DNA from 2 places in the Paenibacillus sp. CMM36 genome. Region 2 is predicted to be linked to the other one. Evidence: riboswitches for the same ligand, from Rfam matches in the RefSeq annotation. Region 2 holds a riboswitch; the other holds the start of a gene.

Evidence for each region. A riboswitch is a leader RNA that binds a small molecule or an ion and turns the genes downstream of it on or off. The one in region 2 is predicted to bind S-adenosylmethionine.
Region 1: it holds a riboswitch for S-adenosylmethionine, as region 2 does, so the genes downstream of both, ACWA2B_RS13325 (methionine ABC transporter ATP-binding protein) here and metA (homoserine O-acetyltransferase MetA) in region 2, are expected to answer to the same signal.

What each region holds. Positions count from the first base shown of each region.
Region 1 covers NZ_JBSEDY010000005.1:269,808-277,525, forward strand. Annotated here, with positions in the region: gene ACWA2B_RS13295 (NAD(P)/FAD-dependent oxidoreductase) at 21-1,088, shown strand; gene ACWA2B_RS13300 (YuzB family protein) at 1,173-1,430, opposite strand; gene ACWA2B_RS13305 (NifU family protein) at 1,518-1,763, shown strand; gene ACWA2B_RS13310 (SDR family oxidoreductase) at 1,855-2,619, opposite strand; gene ACWA2B_RS13315 (MetQ/NlpA family ABC transporter substrate-binding protein) at 2,762-3,604, opposite strand; gene ACWA2B_RS13320 (methionine ABC transporter permease) at 3,679-4,347, opposite strand; gene ACWA2B_RS13325 (methionine ABC transporter ATP-binding protein) at 4,344-5,366, opposite strand; SAM riboswitch class I at 5,503-5,642, opposite strand; gene ACWA2B_RS13330 (Cthe_2314 family HEPN domain-containing protein) at 5,768-6,493, opposite strand; gene ACWA2B_RS13335 (UbiD family decarboxylase) at 6,545-7,718, opposite strand, start outside.
Region 2 covers NZ_JBSEDY010000001.1:458,089-465,806, reverse strand. Annotated here, with positions in the region: gene ACWA2B_RS02340 (aminotransferase class I/II-fold pyridoxal phosphate-dependent enzyme) at 90-1,268, opposite strand; gene ACWA2B_RS02335 (PLP-dependent transferase) at 1,265-2,449, opposite strand; gene metA (homoserine O-acetyltransferase MetA) at 2,575-3,492, opposite strand; SAM riboswitch class I at 3,611-3,736, opposite strand; gene corA (magnesium/cobalt transporter CorA) at 4,289-5,224, shown strand; gene ACWA2B_RS02320 (HRDC domain-containing protein) at 5,385-6,392, opposite strand; gene ACWA2B_RS02315 (ROK family protein) at 6,559-7,437, opposite strand; gene ACWA2B_RS02310 (5'-3' exonuclease) at 7,659-7,718, opposite strand, start outside.

The sequences.
Region 1 (7,718 bases), on a different contig from region 2:
CGAAAGGAAGGCGGATTTTGATGAAAAATTTCGTTATTCTGGGGGGCGGCTATGGCGGCCTTACCATTGCCAAAGAATTGCTGGATAAACACATTCCCGACGATGTTCAAGTTATTTTAGTGGATCGAATGCCCTTTCAGGGCTTGAAAACAGAGTACTATGCCCTCGCAGCAGGTACGGTTTCTGATTTTGATTTGCGGGTGCATTTTCCAGATGAGCAACGTCTTATTCGCAAATACGGAGAGGTCACCTCGATGGATCTGGAGAATAAAATGGTCCATTTTCAAGACGGTGAACCCTTGCCCTATGATCAGCTTGTCATTGCGTTGGGTTGTACCGACCGCTTTCACAATACACCGGGGGCTGAAGAACACAGCTGTACGATCCAGTCGTTTAACCATACCCGCCAAACCTATCTGCGCTTGAACGAAATCAAGCCATATGGACATGTCCATATTGTAGGCGGCGGTCTTAGCGGTGTTGAGATTGCAGCGGAGTTACGTGAAAGCCGCACGGATTTGAATATTACCATTATGGATCGGGGCGAGCGGGTGCTGTCAGCATTCCCGCAACGTTTGTCTGCCTATGTACATGCTTGGTTCAAGGAGCATCAGGTTAATGCCCTGAACCATGTTGCGGTTTCTCGTATTGAGCCGGGAGCTATTTATAACCGTGACGAGCAAATTGTAACGGATGCAGTGGTATGGACGGCCGGGATTCAGCCAGTAAAAATCGTGCAGGATTTAGCTGTCCCTAAAGACCCTCAGGGTCGTATCGTGCTCAACGATTACTACCAAATACCAGATCATCCAGAGGTATATGTGGTCGGAGACTGTGCGAGCCTTCCCTACTCTCCAAGCGCTCAGGCAGCAGAGGTGCAAGGGGAACAAATCGCACATATTGTACGTGATCTATGGAAAGGTCAAACGCCTCACCCGCATCCTTTAAAGCTGCGCGGTACATTAGGCGCACTTGGCAAGAAGGCCGGGTTCGGCTATGGCTTTATGGGCAGCACTTCATTGCGCGGCCGTGTACCACGCCTGCTTAAAAGCGGTGTGCTCTGGAAGTCCAAACGCCATTTTGGCTGATCATGCTAAACAAACAAAGAAGACCCGCTCCCAAAGCAGGTCTTCTTTGTATATTGCGTGTATGGGCTAACAGAGCATTATATTTCAATCCAAGTCTAGGTTATCCCATGCTTCAGCTTCCTTAATTTTGTTCATAATCACTTCGTACAGAAGCTCTGCTGAATCTGCGGATACAATCTCACCATTGACCATCGCATAGGGTTCCGCGTTACACTGACCGCAATTGCTTAGGCAGCCGTATTCAATCACATCATAATCTGGATTCTGTTCCAGCTTGGACATGATTTCATCAGTGCCCCAATGCATATTACTGGTGCAAAACTCAATAATAGGTCTTAACATTTTTTCACCTGCTTTGGATGACGGGCATTTTAATTTGGCCCGCTTTGTAATATAATAATAAAGGTATAGGAAAGGAGTTGAATTCTAATGAGCGAAACACAAAGCGTTCAAATGTATGATGAAGTAGCAGATGTACTGGATAAGCTCCGTCCGTTCCTGCAACGCGATGGCGGCGACGTTGAGCTGGTTGACGTAGAAGACGGCATCGTTAAGCTGAAGCTGGTAGGCGCTTGCGGCAGTTGCCCAAGTTCCACAATCACGCTGAAAGCAGGGATTGAACGCGCTCTTCTCGAAGAAGTCGACGGCGTCCAAGAAGTGGTACAAGTATTCTAATGCTTGATGCATAAGATCATGAGAGTCTTGACTTCGGTAACGAAGCTCAAGACTCTTTTTTGTGTTACAGCGTCTGAGGGATCACTCAAGCTTATATGGTTGGCCGAATGGGGTCCAATCCTCCCGATACATCCATAATATTGCCTGTTATAAAATCCGAATGCTCCTCACACAAATAGGCGATCACTCGCGCAATGTCCTCTCCGCTCCCCGGACGCCCACGCGGTGTCTCTTTATCCTGCATGCCGATGACATCGGCGATTGACATTTCCTTATTTGCTCCTCGAATATCCCCTGGACAGATCATATTGACCGTGATGCCATAAGGAGCCTCCTCCACAGCCAGTGACTTCGTAAAAGACACCAGCCCCACCTTGGCGGCTGCGTAGACGGCGCGATGCGGCCAAGCCCTCGCTTCTCCAGCATGACCAAAGCCAAAATGAATAATACGTCCCCATTGCTGGCTACGCATGTGAGGCAATACCAAATGATCCAGCAACATGGTACCGACCAGATTCCCTTGTATCATGGTATGAATCTCAGCTACACTGTAATCCGCAAACAGGCGGCGTTCCCGGATGAACGGTCCAGCATTGTTCACCATAATATCGACTCCGCCTAGCCGATCCTGGACTTCACCAATCAGCCTCGTGATATCTTTCTGAACAGTGATATCCCCTTGTAAAGACAGGCAGCGTACTCCCTTAGACTCAATCACCCGCTTAAGCGCTTCGGCTTCTGCTTGGCTATGCACATAATTCAGCGCAATATTACAGCCTTCATTCGCCAGACGCAGAGCGGTCGTTTTACCTAAACCTTTGGCACTACCCGTTATGAATGCGACTTTATCTCTCAACAATTTTCCTCCTGTTCACAGAGAACGGTCACCCCCAAGTATAAAATATTTAAGCTTCCCCTACAACTCTATCCAAAAGAAACCCCAGTCCTCTTGTTCAAGAGAATCTGGGGTTTGCGTGCAATGTGTTCTCGTTCCCTACTTAAAATGCCGGGATAATTGCGCCTTGGTATTTATCTTCAATGAATTTTTTAGTTTCTGGGGATTGCAAAGCTTTAAGCAGCTTCTGAATCGCTTCAGAATCTTTATTATCAGGACGAGCTACCAGAACGTTAGCATATGGAGAATCTTTATCTTCCAGTGCCAGTGCATCCTTCGTCGGGTTCAGCTTAGCTTCCAGAGCGTAGTTCGTGTTGATCAACGCAATGTCCACTTCAGGCAACTGACGTGGCAGCATAGCCGCTTCCAGCTCCTTGAATTTCAGGTTTTTCTTATTTTCAGTAATATCTTTTACCGTAGCTTCAATGTTGCTTGCGTCTTTCAGCTTGATCAGACCTTGTTTTTCCAACAACAACAATGCACGGCCTCCGTTTGTTGCATCGTTCGGAATGGCTACCGTTGCGCCATCTGGGAGTTCATCAAGCTTTTTATATTTTTGGGAGTAGATGCCGAAAGGCTCCAGGTGAACCGCGCCCACAGAAACCAAATTCATTTTGCGCTCTTTGTTCATAACATTCAAGTAAGGTACATGTTGATAGAAGTTAGCATCCAACTGCTTGTCAAACAATTGAACGTTCGGCTGTACATAGTCGTTAAACTGAACGACTTGGAGACGAACCCCTTCTTTTTCCAACTGAGGTTTGATTGCTTCCAAAATTTCCGCATGCGGCACAGGAGAAGCTCCAACTTTCAGCTCCACTTCACGTGGTGATCCGCCTGTATTTTCGGCCGCATTGTTTGTATCCGATGTTGTGCTCTTTGTGCCGCAAGCAGCCAGCACCGCAATTAATGTCAAGCTTAATACAGCCAATACCCATTTCTTCATGTTATTACCCCTCCAATAATTTGTAATATTCAGGAGCAGACGTCCTGATCAATAAGGATATCTATATGTTTTCCCTATTTTCGAGTATAATGCCGCACGAGACGGTCTCCCGCCATTTGCAGCAATTGAACCAATACGACCATCAGCACGACCGCAACGATCATTACAGCCGTTTCATAACGATAATAGCCGTAGTTGATAGCCAGTGTACCCAGTCCACCGCCCCCGATCATCCCGGACATTGCCGTGTAGGATACGAGTGTAACGACGGTAATGGTTAATGCGGCTAGCAGTCCCGGAAGTGCCTCACGTAACAGCACACGCCGGATAATTTGTCCTGTCGAGGCCCCCATTGCTTGTGCGGCTTCAATGACACCCTTGTCCACTTCACGCAGAGACGTTTCGACAAGACGTGCGAAGAATGGGGCAGCCCCGATAACCAATGGTGGGATGGTTCCCAACACCCCGGTCGAGGTACCTACCAGCGATCGTGTAAAAGGAATAAGTGCAACGATCAAAATGATAAATGGCACGGAACGTAAAATGTTAACGATGAATGATAATACAATGTATATCACCTTCATCAGAGTCAACGAGGAGCGGCTCGCCAGAAACAATAATATGCCGAGCGGCAAACCAATAATGAGGGTGAACAATGCGGATGCACCGAGCATCTGAAGGGTTTCCATAGTAGAATTCCCTAGCTCTTCCCAACTCACTTGTGAAAAATCAAGTTCGCTCATTGTCCGATCACCTCCACATCAAGTCCTTGCCCAGACACTTCGCGCAGCGTATGCTCTATATCCTCATGATTTCCTTCAAAACGAACGATTAGCTGACCATAGGGTACATTTTTAATCGTAGATATGGTTCCCTGCAAGATCGCAAAATCAACCCCAGTGCTTCGAGCCGTACGCGACAGAATCGCATCATATGTTTTGCTGCCCAAGAAGGAGATACGTACCACCTGCGCCGACTCGCCCTCACCTGCTGCCGCAATCGCTGCTTGCAACTCCTCGGGATGTTCTGACTCCCGCTGGATAAAGTCCTTGGTTACCTGGTGCTGCGGCTTCAAAAATACTTCCGCCACCGGACCTTGCTCCACGATGTCGCCCTGATGAATGACGCCAACTTTATCACAAATGCTTTGAATGACATGCATTTCATGTGTAATCAACACGATGGTTAAATTAAAACGCTGATTAATATCCAGCAGCAATTTCAGGATAGACCCCGTCGTCTGCGGATCAAGCGCCGAAGTCGCTTCGTCACACAGCAATACATGAGGATCACTAGCCAGCGCCCGTGCAATTCCTACCCGTTGCTTCTGTCCACCTGAGAGCTGTGACGGATATTTTCCACTGTGTTCTTCGAGACCCACCAATTCCAGCAGTTCACGAACCTTCTGGTCCAACTTCTGCTTGGGCGTGTTTACCAGCCGCAACGGAAATGCAATATTGTCATATACCGTCGCCGAAGACAACAAATTAAAATGCTGAAAAATCATTCCGATTTTTCGGCGCTGCATTTGTAACTGGGATTGACTCACAGTAGTGAGGTTTACCCCGTCTACCCATACTTCACCTGAAGTAGGGCGTTCCAATAAATTAATACAGCGGATCAATGTACTTTTCCCTGCCCCGGAGTGACCAATCACTCCGAATATTTCTCCACGCTTTATAGAAAGATTCAACCCAGACAGCGCATTTACGCGTCGGTTGCCTTTGCCATAATGCTTGGTTAACTGCTTAAGCTCTATCAACGTGCTGCGACCCCCTTCACTTCTTCCTTACCCTTTTTACCAGTTGTCATCTCTCAGGATTGTATAAAATCGCTATTTATTTATACAAAAAAGAGCCCCTTTCACAGAATGAAAAGGGCCCCACCTTGCGATCCTTTTCTCATCTGCCAAAATCGCTATAACTCTAGCGGTTTTGTAGGAATTAGCACCATCATGTTCCCTCCCAGTGTATTACACCGGGAAAAAACGGGTTGCCGGGCTTCATCGGGCCAGTCCCTCCACCTCTCTGGATAAGAAAAATATGTTAAACTCCAGCTTTAGCTGTCCGTTAAGTTTATATAAAAAAACATAATTCAAGCATTTTTCTGAAACTAGGTTTCAGTATAGATAGTTTACATTGCTTTGTCAAAGGATATTTTCTATCATATTTTTGGGCGTACTGCCCGGTTCTTCCATTGTTTCGCAGTATAAGTAAAGGCGATTGACAACGACCGACACACCATTTCCAAGCCCTGCTGCAAATCTTCCAAATGGTGATCAAGGTCCTCCAGTTGGATTTTTCCATACAAAGCTCGGTGTCGTTGCCAGAGATCATCCTGCATTTCTGTATTCATATAGTGTATCTCCGTATTTCGCCGCTTACGCAGCCGATTGATCGCATCGTTGTATGTATCCTTGATATCATATAAATTATCGGTCAATACAGGATGCATTTTGAGATACTTGAGCTGCCGCAACACGGTAAAATACGAATAATGCGCCTTATACTGTCCTGTTTTTAAATCATACAGATCATTCAGCCAGTTGCCCAGCTTATCCAGAATGGAAAATACCCTCACAAACCCATCTTTATAAAAGAAAACATACAATGCATAGTCGGATTTTTCATCCTCACTCATATCTTCAGCATATCCGGCTTTCACTTTCATACGGAAAAAGGCGGCAGCATGATGGCTCTGCTCCAGTTCATCCAGAGATGACATTAGACCGCGTGTCAAAATATCCGCCTTCCGAAAATCGTGGGTCGGATCTCCACCAGCCTGAATTTGCCGTTCCAGCAGGTTCAACATATCTGACATGCTATTCATGGCATCTAGCAGGATGCCCTTGTTCACACGCGGCGGCTCACCCAGTAGCTTGCGTATCATGCTTACGCCTCCTTATAAATATAAAATCCGGCTGTAGGTTTAATTAGGGCGTCAAGCGAAATAACTTGTCCATCGTTGATCTACAAGCTTAACAATATCCTCACGCGGTAACACCTCATCCGGATACCCCGGCTTCATACGCGCATCCACTACAATCGGCAGCTTATAGTTCAGATGATGCAAACGCACTTCGCTGTCCGCGTACATATCCGTAGCCGGGTTAAAGCGAGTGAATACCGTCCACAGGAACGAGGCTTGAGAGCGAACGACTTCCTTGGCATCGTCCACAATGAAAACGAGCGGCCACTCTTGCTCACCCGCAGCTAATCGCTCCAATACACGCGCAGCGAGTTCAGGCTCCTGCTCAAAGGAAGAGCCGGACACAACGAGGCACCCTCCGCAATAGGGCTCAATTTCACGAATTCCCGGCAGATCGCCTCCCTCATAAGCACGAGGCAATTCACGTACAGGCTCACCTATTCCCATCAGGATCGCCTTACTGCCATGATTCAGCTTGCGGCCTGTGTAATCGAGTGTATCGTGTGACGTGTGATTGAAAATAAATAAATCCCTTGCTGGATTAAATCGCTCCAGAATGGTTTCTAACAGCAGGTTAAAGTCAGATAAATCAATGACTCGATCTGTCAGCATCAGGAACTTGGTCAATGACAATTGACCTTGACCCAAAATGGTAAAACCGGATACAAGCGCTTCACGGGAGTAGCTTTCACGTACGACTGCCGCTGCCAGCGCATGTACGCCCGTTTCCGCATACGCCCACAGGGACTTGACGGAAGGCATCACAAGCGGATAGGCAGGCGACAGCAGACGTTGCAAAAACTCACCGAGGTAGTAGTCTTCTTGCCGAGGCTTACCTACAATGGTTGCCGGATAAATGGCATCCTTGCGGTGATGCATATGTTTGACATGAAATACAGGGAAATCATGCTGTAATGAATAATATCCAAAATGATCGCCAAACGGGCCTTCCGGACGGCGTTCATGAGGTGGCACATAACCGCTGATTGCAAATTCTGCTTCTGCTGGAATCCGATGACCCCCAAGCGGGTCCTCTGTCATGGGCAGCTTGCCTCCCATAATAAGCGAAGCCAGCAACAGCTCAGGCAAGTTTTCCGGTGCTGGAGCAATGGCAGACGCAATCAGAGCAGGCGGGCCACCGATGATAATCGTCGTAGGCAACGGCTCATTACGCAGCTCCGCTTCA
Region 2 (7,718 bases):
TCCTGAAATACTGGAAACTTGCTGTTTAGTACTGTACATATTTGCTCTCAGCGTGAAAACGACAAAGATGCTGCGGATGTGCTAACGCTCTAGCGCAGCGCCTCATCCAGATCACTGATCAGGTCGTCAATATCCTCCAAACCTACGGAGAAACGGAGTAGTCCGTTCGTAATCCCGCGCTCCAATCGTACACTATGGGGCATAGCCGCATGTGACATCATCGCCGGATACGACAAGATGCTTTCCACAGCTCCCAGACTCACCGCTACAATTGGAATACGTACGCGACTGAGGACTTCTTTTGCACGCTCACCAGAACCCACATCAAAAGATATCACTGCACCATAACCGCTGGATTGGCACTCATGAACTTCACGCCCTGGATGATTCTCCAGACCCGGGTAGTATACCGCCTCAATGTCGTTGCGCTCGTTCAGCCAGTTAGCAAGCTTCGCTGCGCTCTTTTCGCTGTGAGCCATACGAGCCTCCAGTGTCTTCATACCGCGCATGAGCAACCATGACTCCTGCGGAGCCAACACGGTACCCAGTCCATTTTGGAGCTGCTTGATTTGTCTTCCCAACGATTCGGTACGTGCTACCGCAAGTCCTGCCAGCACATCGCTGTGTCCGCCCAGAAACTTGGTCGCGCTGTGCAATACAATATCAACTCCCTGCTCAATCGGACGTTGATAATAAGGTGTCATAAAAGTATTATCCAATAACGTTAAAAGCCCGTTGTCCTGTGCCCAAGAAGTTATTCCTGCCACATCGGTAATTTTGAGTGTCGGATTGGACGGAGTTTCCATATATACAGCCCTTGTATTCTCCTGCAACGCATCTTTCACAAGGTTGAGGTCCGTCATGTCGACGAAGGTCGTTTCGATATTCATCCGTTTCAAAATGGAGGTCAGCAGTCGATATGTTCCTCCATATACGTCCTCGGAAACAATGACATGATCTCCAGCAGACAAGAGCATAAATGTAGTAGAGATGGCCGCCATACCTGATGCAAAGGCAAAACCGCACGCCCCGCCTTCTAATAAAGCGATATAATCCTCCAAAGCTTGTCGTGTCGGATTACCTGAACGGCTATAGTCATGCTGTGGAGGATTAAAAATATCGTGATGGTGGAAGGTAGAAGCTTGATAGATCGGGACGCTCGATGCCCCCGTAACGCTGTCAATTTCAGAGCCAAAATGCAGCAGCTTGGTAGCGAACTTCCGCTCTTTGTTCAGATCCTGCCCGATCCTCCTCGCATCCTCTATCATTGCAGCTCTCCTCCTTCTACTTCTTGACGTGCCGCTTCCAACGCCGAACGTAAATCTTCAATTAGGTCGTCTGTATGCTCAATGCCTACGGAGAAACGCAACAGCCTGTCATCTACCCCGACTGCATCCCGAATTTCTGCTGGTATGTCCGCATGTGTCTGCACAGCGGGATAGGTCATTAACGATTCCACACCGCCGAGACTTTCCGCAAACGCAATGAGCTTAATGTGACGAAGCAAAGGTTCCACATAACGAGCATCCTTTACTTTAAAGGAAAAGATACCCGTATTTCCGCTGGATTGTTTATTTTGAATCTCACGACCTGGATGGCCTTCTAGAGCTGGATAAAATACTTCCGCCACAGCCGGATGCGTCAGTAAATAGTTAGACAGCACTGTTGCATTATGCTCGTGCCGGTCCATACGCAGCGCTAACGTCTTCATGCCCTTCATTAACTGGTAGCAATCGCTTGGGGAAAGCACTGCCCCTATGGAATTGTGCAGGAATGCAATTTCAGCTGATAGCTCTTTGCCTTTGGTTACGATCAACCCTGCCAGCACATCGTTGTGTCCGCCCAAATATTTGGTTGCGCTATGTACCACAATATCCGCGCCCAGTTCCAATGGCCGCTGGAAATATGGCGTTAGCAGCGTATTATCTACAATGGTAAGCAACTGATGTTGTGATGCCCATTTAGCCACCGCTCGAATATCAGTAATCATCATTAACGGATTTGTAGGCGTTTCTATGAATACAGCTTTGGTATTCGGTCGACATGACTGTTCGAGCGCTTCAAGATCGTTCGTATCCACATAACTGGCTGTCACACCAAATTTAGACAAAATACGCTCCAGCAAACGATACGTCCCGCCATACAGATCCAGCGATACTATGAGATGATCTCCCTGTCCAAACAATGCAAATACCGTTTGCAGCGCCGCCATACCTGAGCTGCATGCAAAGCCTGCATCACCCGATTCAAGTGCAGCAGAAGCCTCTTCCAGTACCTTTCGCGTGGGATTGATCGTCCGAATGTAATCAAATCCTGTGCTTTGACCCAGACGGGGATGGCGGAACGCCGTAGATTGGTAAATCGGGTAATTAACAGCCCCGGTTACTGGCTCTTCTACTGAACCGATTTGTGCCAATCTACTTTCGATTTTCCACTGTTTCTCACTCATATGAATCCTCCTGTTAACTTCCATAGTGGGTGCTATAACCAATCCTGCAAAAATGGATGTCAAAGACTATACTGCTGCGCTACTGCAAGGTGATACTCTACAAAGGTAAACTACATGCTCCTTTTTTAAATCTGGGGCCCGATATCATAAGGTGTTTCTTGGTATACATAATAGTTCAGCCAATTCGAGAATAATAAATTGGCGTGCGCCCGCCAAATTGAGGGGGGGGTGCGCTCAGGATCATCATTAGGAAAATAATTTTTGGGGACTTCAATATCCATTCCTTTGGCTACATCGCGGTCGTATTCCCATTTCAGTGAAAGCGGGTCATATTCAGAATGCCCAGTTACAAAAATTTGTTTACCGTCAAGCGTGGCTACGAGGTACACCCCAGCTTCCTCGGATTCGGATAAAACTTCTAATTCGGCGATATGATCAATATCTTCCCGACGAACCTCCGTATGTCTGGAGTGAGGGGCATAAAACAGTTCATCAAAGCCGCGTAACAATTTTACTTTAGGTTTTATCACGGTGTGTGGAAATACACCGAAGCATTTGTAGTCGAGCCCATATTTAGGGACATCGAAATGATGGTATAAGCCTGCCTGTGAGGCCCAACAGATATGCATGGTCGAAGTTACATTCGTTTTCGTCCATTCAAAGATTTGCCGGATTTCCTCCCAGTAGTTCACATCCTCAAACTCAAGCTGTTCAACCGGGGCTCCTGTAATGACCATGCCGTCAAAACGACTGTTCTTGATCTCGTCGAACGTTTTATAGAACATGTTCAAATATTCTTGCGATGTATTTTTGGATACATGAGACTTCATGTGCACCAGCGTGACATCCACTTGCAACGGCGTATTGCCGACCAGACGCAACAGTTGGGTTTCCGTCGTTTCCTTTGTAGGCATTAAATTCAAAATGGCGATACGCAACGGACGAATATCCTGATGATAAGCCAAGCTTTCATCCATTACGAAAATATTTTCGCCCTCCAGCACTTCCTTAGCAGGTAATGTGTCTGGGATTTTAATCGGCATGTAAACTCACTCCTTGTTCGGTAAGTTTTGCGAAAATCGTCTTGTTGAGATGCCGGGCATATAATAAAAAGACCTTTCTCTGGTTAGAGAAAGGTCATATTTGTATCCATATGCGCCTCTCTCATCTGTCAGGGCAACGCGCTTTGTACAAAGCGCGCGTCCTGCAAGAATTAGCACCGTGCGATTAAAATCGCCGGTTGCCGGGTATCATCGGGCTAGTCCCTCCACCTGCTCTTGATAAGATTTCGCTATATTCATTTTGGGTTCACAAAGTTCTTGTTGTTCACTTTAATGCATCGGCTGGGCTTCGTCAAGATGGGACTTGCAAATTTGTAACCTGCATTCACATTTTGTCTACCTTTTCCATAGGTTAAATCATATCCCTCCTATCGCTGAAGCTCTTGCCACTACTGTTGATTTTGCCCATGATTTTGCGCTTGAAAGGCCGTAGGCCGAGCGTTATACTATACAAGTGCTATTAGGCAAAAATATGGAGCAGTAGTGCAGACTTGAGTGTTTCCTGCGATACTGTGGCAATCTAAAAAAAGAACATTTGAGAGGTGAATCCGGAATGGAAGGCGACCCGAGTCCGAATAGGCGGCGATCCCTGAACAACAGCATAGGAATGACTTCAGCTTGCCGAAAGACGGGACGCCAGGCTCTGCATGCTCCAAAAGCCTCCGGCTTTTGATGAGAGTGCACGCTTACCCGCACCGGCTAACTGGCTAACTGAGTCCATTCCTTATGCTTAAGGTAAACGTATTTCCGTTACGGCGGAGCATAAGGAGTGACGTATATGAAAATCCGTTTGGTCAACAACGGGGTTTTTACCCCTGTCGAAGAAATTGAAATGGCGCTTACTGCACCGGCAGAAGGTTTTTATTGGATTGATGCCGATGTCGATGATTTGGCAGTGCTCCAGCCTTTATTTTCCATGCATGATCTTGCAGTAGAAGACTGTTTGAGTGAAGAAGAACAGCGTCCGAAGATTGAAATTTATGAAAGCCATTATTTTATCGTTGTAAATAGCATTCGTTTTGATGATGAAGAAATATTTTTGCGAGCTTTGAACATTTTTCTCGGCCGCCATTTTATCATTACGGTGACCAAGCAGAAAATCAATGAGCTTCGTACCCTCAAGCCTATGCTGTGGGAGCAAGAAGTCAGCCAGCCTGACCGTTTTATGTATCTGTTGGTCGACTTAATTGTTGACAACTATTTTCTGGTTGGTGACCGGATTGAGGTCCGCATTGAAAAGCTGGAAGAAGATATTCTAATGCATACGAAAAAGTCGCATTTGAACGAAATCATCGGCTTACGCAGTGAGATTCTGTGGCTGAAAAAAGTGTTGGGCCCGCAAAAAGAAGTCATCAATACCCTGAACAAGCGGGATTTGCGGCTCATCGACGATCAATTGCAAAAATATTTTAGCGACATTTATGAAAATGCTGTGAAAATTTCGGAGACTTTCGAAACTTACCGCGACTTGATGGGTAACCTTCGAGAAGCTTATCAATCCAGTATCGCCAACCGTGCCAATGAAATTATGCGTGTGTTTACAGCAATTACGACCGTATTTATGCCATTGACGGTCATTACCGGAATATATGGGATGAACTTCGATAATATGCCTGAGCTTCATACACGTTATGGCTATTTTGTCGTCATTGGTATTATGGTGGCATTAGGCGTCAGTATGTTCTGTATTTTCCGTAAGAAAGACTGGGTTTAAAAATAAAAGGGGAAAAAGTATCGAATTGGATACTTTTTTCTATTTTCAAGCTTGGTCATAAAAAGCAGCAGCCGTGTCCTGTGAGGAACTGGCTGCTGCTTTTTAGTATGTTGGACCCTGAATATACTTTAATACCTAGCTTTATCCAACCAGTTCTATATTATCCAACATGTCGGTCGGGTACCTGCTGATGACGAAACCGTATACGGATCAGACGCAGACGCTCATAAATCTGATCCAGTCCTGTTTCGGTTGCCTTTTCTTCCCCATACACTTTCAGCATGACGGGCTTGAGCAACGTATCCCCCAACTCTTCATAAGCAGACCAGATAGCTGCCTGCTCCGCCTCAGATACATTCACCAATTCGTTGTGGATCAGCTTCTCCATATCAATACCATCTCTATCCAAATGCTCCACAGCTTCAATCATCTCTCTACGATGCAAACCTGTCTTCATTCCGATATGCTCCAGTGAAAGACCGTCCGAAATGCCTTCAATAATCGTTCTAGTTAAGCTGAATTTGTTCAGCTCCTGCCTGTACTGGTTCTCTTTTTGCTTGTATAGCCATGACAAAAAAACTTCTTCTTCCAGCGTCTCTGTTACCCAGTTCAACGGAAATGGCGTGGTGCGGTCATTTTGTGTCGTAATAGCCAATAGCTCCGTCCCATATTGCGACACCTTACCCTGACCCATACCAGGCAGCTCCAACAGTTCTTCTTCGGTATGGGGAAGATAAACGCTAATGAGCCGAAGCAGTCGATTCGTAGCGATAAAATAAGGTGCTTTTCGTTCCGTTGCTGCTTTTTGCCGTCTCCACATCGTCAATTGCTCATACACTTCATCACGTGGATACAAATCACTGTAGCAATACAGCTTTTGCAGCGTCTGTCCTCGCCCTGATGATCCTTCTTGCTCATGAAATACGCCATGGATTAAGGGCCTGTAGCCCTCAGCCATTTTGAGCGCCAGCTCATGACGGTATACATGCAGTAATTCCTGCCACAAGCTGCCCTCATACCAAAGGTCGTCTATACTTTCATCCGGGACATGGTGTGTGCTCCAGCCTGCACTCCATCCCCCTTCATGCTGCCCAATCCATACCTGAGCAAAGTCCTCATAGCCCTGTTCATTCCGTTTGGACAAGCGATTTAAAAATACAATCTCCATGATTTCTTCCTCCCTCATATCGTTGAAAGACAGTCCCGCACAACACAAAAACGCAAAAAAAAGCACCTATCCTGCGTGTTCGCAAGAAAGGTGCTTCCCTTTTTGAGCCGTACTATACTGTTGCCTATATAATAACCGTACCTTGGAGTGCCGTCAACCCTAAATTCTAATGATTCAGCTTTTCCTTTGCCAATGCCAGAGCACCACACAATCCAGCATTGTCACCCAATCCTGGAGATACGATATATTGCTCAATATCTGTTGTCAGACTCGAATGCTGCACGTATCCGTTCAAAAGTTCTTGTAGTTTGGTACGAATGAGCGGGAACAATTGGTCTTGCTTCATTACTCCCCCGCCCATAATAATTTTTTGCGGGGACAGGATTAATACATAGCTCATTAAAGCCTGTGCCAGATAGTGCGCTTCCATTTCCCAGGCCGGGTGATCGACAGAAAGCTCATGTCCTTTAACCTTCCATCTTTTTTCGAGCGCAGGACCTGCTGCCAGACCCTCCAAACAATCTCCGTGATAAGGACATGTCCCCTCGTAAGTATCTTCTGGGTGACGACGTACCAGAATATGCCCCATTTCCGGGTGAGATAATCCATGTATTAGCTTTCCACCAACCAAAGCACCTGCCCCGATGCCTGTACCTATCGTGATATACAGACAGTTGTCCAATCCTTTGGCGGCACCCCAAATAGACTCACCAAGTGCTGCTCCATTCACATCCGTATCAAACCCCATAGGCACATCAAAATGCTCTTTCAGTTTACCAATCAGATTGTAATTTCCCCAATGTGGCTTTGGCGTTGTTGTAATATAACCATATGTATCACTACCTTCGATAGGATCAATCGGCCCGAACGAACCTACGCCCAATGCTTCAATGCCCTTGCCTTCAAAAAATGCGATGACATTCTCCATTGTTTCTGCTGGTGTGGTTGTTGGAAAGCTCGCTCGTTCCAGTACCTCTCCACGTTCGTTGCCAATTCCACATACAAATTTGGTACCGCCTGCCTCAATTGCTCCCAATACTGTCATAGTTGCTGTTGTCCCCTTTCGATAATCCGGTTCTCTCTCCACTATATTCACCTGAAATGTACCTGAGGTCAATCCCCTAATCGCAATTGTATATAATCCTTCACAAGACGATATAACTCCGTTAACATAACGTATACAAATAAGGACACTGACGCATCCAGCCTCAGCATCCCTATATAACTTACTTTATTTAAATTGTCGTACCAAGCCTAATAGCTTCATTATGATCCGGTTGCGACACCCATTAATGTACACAAGCTTTTCATTTCAAGCTGCTCAAA